Martelella endophytica: one gene and its partner. The protein of the gene in region 2 interacts with the protein of the main gene of each other region in a pairwise test. Links are inferred from orthologs where the notes say so. Each region holds a gene or a part of one and is shown on either strand. Other genes may lie near its edges.

Region 1 (2,794 bases), 1.3 Mb from region 2 along the record:
GGTCGGACGAATGTAGTAGCCCCGACTGAGCCCCTCCGGCAGGCCGGGACCGCCGGTGACGAGCGTCGCGCCTTCCGCGATCGCAGCCTCGATAAGGCCCTGAATCTTGTCGTACTGGACCTTGCTGACGACCGGGCCGAGATCGGTACCCTCGGCGCGGGGATCGCCGGTCTTCAGGCTCTCGGCCGTGACCCTGGCGATTTCAAGGGCTGCATCATGCTTGCCCTCCGGCACCAGCATGCGGGTCGGCGCATCGCAGGACTGGCCCGAATTGTCGAAGCAGTTGCGCACGCCGTGGGCGACAGCCTTTTCGAGGTCGGCATCATCGAGGATGATGTTCGGCGACTTGCCACCGAGTTCCTGGCAGACGCGCTTGACCGTGTCGGCCGCAGTCTTCGCCACGATGATGCCGGCGCGCGTCGAGCCGGTGAACGACACCATGTCGACCTCGGGGTGGCCCGCCATGACCTGGCCAACATCCGGCCCGGTACCATTGACGAGGTTGAAGACACCGGCGGGGACGCCGGCTTCCTCCATGATCTCGGCGAAGATGATGCCGGAGACAGGCGCGATCTCGGAGGGTTTCAGCACCATGGTGCATCCCGTCGCGATCGCCGGCGCGACCTTGGCGCAGATCTGGTTCAGCGGCCAGTTCCACGGCGTGATCAGCGCGCAGACACCGATCGGCTCGCGCACGATCAGTCCCTTGTTGCGCACTTCCTCGAATTCGAATGTGGCAAGCGCTTCCAGGGTGGATTTCAGATGCGAGGCGCCGACAGGCACCTGGTTCTCACGGGCAAAGGCGAGCGGTGCGCCCATTTCGTTGCTGACCGCTTCGACAAGATCGTCCTCGCGCGCCAGATAGCATTCGATGATGCGCTGAAGCAGCGCCATCCGCTCCTCGCGCGTGGTGCGCGAGAAGCTGTCGAAGGCCCCCCGCGCCGCCATCACCGCCTTTTCGACGTCGGTCGCATTGCCAAGCGCGATCGCGGTAAAGGCTTCCTCCGTTGCCGGATTGATGACATCGAGCGTCTTGTCCCCGGTCGGCGCGACCCACTTGCCGTCGATGAAGAATTTCTGATGGTTGCTCATGGCGTCCTCGCAGTGTTTTAGCTCAAATGGGGCATCGGCGCTGAAAGGGCAATGACTTCAGCTATCTTCAGGATCCTGCGGAAGCTGCCAGTCGATCGGCTCCATGCCCTGCTCCAGCAGAAACTGGTTGGCCTTGGAAAACGGCCGGCTGCCGAAAAAGCCGTTATGCGCGGAGAGCGGCGAAGGATGCGGCGCCTTCAGCACCAGATGCCGGTTTCGATCGACAAAACTGGCCTTCTTCTGCGCATAGGCGCCCCAGAGGATGAAGACCACATGCGGGCATTCCTCGTTGACGGTGCGGATGACGGCATCGGTAAACTCTTCCCAGCCCTTGCCGCGATGCGATGCGGCGGCGGCCTGCCGGACGGTGAGCACCGAGTTCAGCAGCAGCACGCCCTGCTTCGCCCAATGCTCCAGAAAGCCGTGATTGACCTTCTGGAAGCCGACATCGGTGGCGAGTTCCTTGTAGATATTGACGAGCGACGGCGGTGTGCGCACGCCGGGCCGAACGGAAAAGCAGAGGCCATGCGCCTGCCCCGGTCCGTGATAGGGATCCTGACCGAGAATGACCACCCTGACCTGATCGAGCGGCGTCAGGTCGAGCGCGCGGAAATATTCGTTGCCCTTGGGAAAAACCGTCTGTCCGGCGCGCTTTTCGTCCACCAGAAACGACTTCAGGGAGGCCATATAGGCACTCTCGAATTCCGGCTTCAGCTTCTCGCGCCAGCCCTGTTCCAACCTGATTTCGCCCTCGCCCATCGTGCCTTGGCTCCATAGAAACTTGGTTATTGTCGTGTTACCGGCGCGCCGGCCATTTGGCAAACCCGAAAGCAGGGCGAAAATGTGTTCAACCCGCAACCCGCGGCGTTGACCGGGGCTTTACGGCGGTCCAAACTGCCGACGCGATTATTCCGCGTGAAGAACAATCCTGACAGGGGGTTTCGAAATGCTCAAGTTGAAGACAGCGGTGCTGGCCACCGCCGCCATGGCTGCGCTTGCCGGCTTTGCCGCGCCAGTCGTGGCGCAGGATACCAAGACCGTTGCCATCACCTATATCGTGGAACACCCCGCGCTTGACGCCGTACGCGAAGGCATCGTCGAAAGCCTCGCCGAAAAGGGCTACACGGAAGGCGAGAACCTGAAGGTCGTCGCCCGCTCCGCCCAGGGCAACATGACCACGCAGACGCAGATCGCCGATGAATTCGCCGGCATCAAGCCCGACGTTTCCGTCGGCATCTCGACCCCGTCGGCGCAGGCGCTGAAGAACGCCATGGGCGATGCCCCCGTCGTCTTCGCCGCCGTGACCGACCCGGTCGCCGCCGGCCTGATCGAGAGCCCCGAAGCGCCGGAAGCCAACATCACCGGCACCTCCGACAAGCAGCCGCCGAAGCCGGCACTGGAGCTGATCCAGAAGCTCGTTCCGGACGTCAAGACCATCGGCGTCATCTATAATCCAGGCGAAGCCAACTCGGTCGTCCAGGTGGATGAGATCAAGGCCGGCGCCGAGGAACTCGGCCTCACCGTCGTCGAAAGCCCCGCCGCCCAGTCGACCATGGTTCCGGATGCCGCCCGCAATCTCGTCGGCAAGGCTGACGCGATCCTGCTGCCGACCGACAATTCGGTGATCTCGGTCCTCGAAGCCATCGTCACCGTCGGCGAACGCGCCAAGCTGCCGGTCTTCACCACCGACACCGATTCCGTC
Region 2 (2,756 bases):
TACTCCTCATCGGAAAGTGTAGCGGCGGCGTCATAGACAAGGCGGTTCGCCCAGGTGTTGTAGGCGGCAAACATGCGGTAATGCGACGACATCATAGTCCCTCCATTCTGGGATCATGATAATCCCAAGCTGATGCAGGGCGCTCATGAATTCTGCAGATGGTGACATTCATTGTGCTGATGCAGCGTCATTTGCCAGGGCAATATGCCCCCTGCTGCTTGAATTTGATCGGAATGCGCGACACTCTTTGCCCACAACAGGGAGTTTACCATGAGCCGTATCCTCTATTCGCTCTGTGGCGCCGATGCCTCGGCGCCGTTTTCCCCGCATTGCTGGAAGGTCGTTCTGGCGCTCAGGCACAAGGGGCTGGAGTTCACAGAAAGGCCAGTCGGCTTCACCGAAATTCCGAAAGTCGAGAACGGCTTCTCGAAGACGGTGCCAATTCTGAAGGACGGCGACGCCCTGATATCGGACAGCTTTGCGATCGCGCTTTATCTGGAGCAGACCTATCCGGACGCACCTTCCCTGTTCAAAGGCGAGGGCGGGCTTGCCATGGCGCGTTTCGTGGAAGCCTGGTCGCTATCGACGCTCCATCCCGCCGTGACACGGATTGCGCTGAAAAACATCCACGACCGGTTGGCGCCCGCCGACCAGGCCTATTTCCGCGAAAGCCGTGAGGCGCGCCTCGGCGCCACGCTGGAAGAGGTGGCGACCGGCCGCGAGGCCGCCATTGCGGCCTTCCCGGAGAAACTAACTCCGCTCCGCAATATGCTAAAATTTCAGCCGTTTATCGGCGGAAGTGAACCTCTTTTCTCAGATTATATCGTCTTCGGTGCGTTCAAGTGGGCGAGCCAGACAGGCAATACCGAACTGCTGGATCCGAACGATCCCGTGACCAACTGGTACGAGCGGGTGGAGGCTTTCACCGAAAAAGGCTGACGGAAGGGCGAAAACCTGGACATCACGGTTGTTCCGACGCTTCCATTTTGCCGAAAAGCCCTCTATACAGCGGCGAAATTTCCCCGAATGCCAGAGGACAATTGATATGGCTATTGAACGCACTTTCTCGATGATCAAGCCTGACGCCACCAAGCGCAACCTGACCGGCGCCATCACCAAGGTCTTCGAGGACAACGGCCTCCGCGTCGTTGCTTCCAAGCGCGTGTGGATGGCAAAGCGCGAGGCCGAGGCCTTTTACGCCGAGCACAAGGAACGTCCCTTCTTCGGCGAACTCGTCGAATTCATGTGCTCGGGCCCGACCATCGTGCAGGTTCTGGAAGGCGAAAACGCCGTTCTGAAGAACCGCGAGATCATGGGCGCCACCAATCCGGAAAAGGCCGACGAAGGCACGATCCGCAAGACCTTTGCCCTCTCCATGGGCGAGAACTCGGTTCACGGCTCCGATGCTCCGGAAACCGCCAAGCGCGAAATCGGCTTCTGGTTCTCCGAAACCGAAATCGTCGGCTGAAGCCATTCATTCCGGCATTTCTGCCCCTTTGAAACCCGCGGTTCTGCCGCGGGTTTTTTCGTCAGCCCTTGCGGGCGTTGAGGCGTTCGGCGGCGCGCTCACTGGCGGAGCGGCGGCTCGACTGGAACATGTGCAGGCGAGCGCGGACGCTGTCGACGATCTCCGGCGGGGCGGTCTTCGGCGAGCCGCAATTGTAGGGCGGCTGCGGGTCGTATTCCATCTGCAGCTGGATGCGCTGCGCGGTCTCGCGGTCGCTCAGTTCCTCGACCACCTTCAGGGCGAAGTCGATGCCGGAGGTCACGCCGGCGCCGGTGATCCGGTTGCGGTCGATGACGACGCGCTCTTCCACCGGCGTCGCGCCGAAGAGGGAGAGATGATCGAGCGAGGTCCAGTGGCTGGTGGCCTTGTAGCCCTTCAGCAGACCGGCAGCCCCCAAGACCAGCGAACCGGTACAGACCGAAGTGACGAGCTTGCAGCCCGGCGCGATGCGGCGCAGGAAGTTCAGCGTCTCGTCATCATCCATCAGCGCGATCTGGCCGGGGCCGCCCGGCACGCAGATGATATCAAGGCTCTCACACTGGCCGAAGGTCATGTTGGGCAGGATCCTGAGGCCACGATCGACGATGACCGGGTCGAGGTTCTTCCACAGGAGCTTCACCTCGACACCCTGCATCCGGTTCAGCACATCCGCGGGGCCGAACAGGTCGAGCTGGGTAAAACCGGGATAGAGGATGAAGCCGACTGTGCAGGACGCGGCGCTGGCTGGCATGATGGTTCTCTTTCGGTGTGGAGCATCAAATCGTTTTGAACAAGGATAGTGCTTCCGTTCTGAAGGGCAAGGTCGACGATAGACGGCAATCGCGACGTTTTTATTGCCAGCGTTTGCGGGCGGTCTCGTCCGCCTCGCGCGCGTCGACCCAGCCGCCGTCACCACCCGCAGCAAGATGCTCCTTCTTCCAGAAGGGGGCGACGGTCTTGAGGAAGTCCATGACGAAACTGGCGCCGTCGAAGGCGGCCTGTCGGTGACTTGCCGCGGCGATGACCAGCACGATGTTGTCACCGGGCAGGATGCGGCCGTAGCGATGAATGGCGGTGATGCCCAGAAGGTCGAAGCGGCGCACGGCCTCTTCCGAGATCCGCGTGATTTCGGCTTCCGCCATGCCTGGGTAATGCTCAAGCTCGAGCGCGGACAGCTTGCCCTTTTCATCGCGACAGTGGCCGGTGAAGCTGACGGTCGCGCCGATGTCGGTACGGCCTTCGGTCATGGCCCGCAGTTCGGCGGTGATAT

Evidence for each region. The genes of interacting proteins can lie anywhere in the genome.
Region 1: the proteins of ndk (region 2) and ung interact in binary tests that used the Escherichia coli proteins (3 or more experiments, as listed by UniProt). The link is inferred for Martelella endophytica from one-to-one orthologs.

Annotation. Positions count from the first base shown.
Region 1 is NZ_CP010803.1:2,011,735-2,014,528, reverse strand. It holds ung (uracil-DNA glycosylase), read right to left. Parts: upstream 1,852-2,794; coding sequence 1,150-1,851; downstream 1-1,149. Other genes in the region: TM49_RS09090 (ABC transporter substrate-binding protein), read left to right, coding at 2,048-2,794; TM49_RS09100 (aldehyde dehydrogenase family protein), read right to left, coding at 1-1,092. UniProt on the Escherichia coli protein: Excises uracil residues from the DNA which can arise as a result of misincorporation of dUMP residues by DNA polymerase or due to deamination of cytosine.
Region 2 is NZ_CP010803.1:3,346,871-3,349,626, forward strand. It holds ndk (nucleoside-diphosphate kinase), read left to right. Parts: upstream 1-1,045; coding sequence 1,046-1,468; downstream 1,469-2,756. Other genes in the region: TM49_RS15295 (DinB family protein), read right to left, coding at 1-92; TM49_RS15300 (glutathione S-transferase family protein), read left to right, coding at 271-939; TM49_RS15310 (DJ-1/PfpI family protein), read right to left, coding at 1,530-2,237; TM49_RS15315 (molybdenum cofactor biosynthesis protein MoaE), read right to left, coding at 2,338-2,756. UniProt on the Escherichia coli protein: Major role in the synthesis of nucleoside triphosphates other than ATP. The ATP gamma phosphate is transferred to the NDP beta phosphate via a ping-pong mechanism, using a phosphorylated active-site intermediate.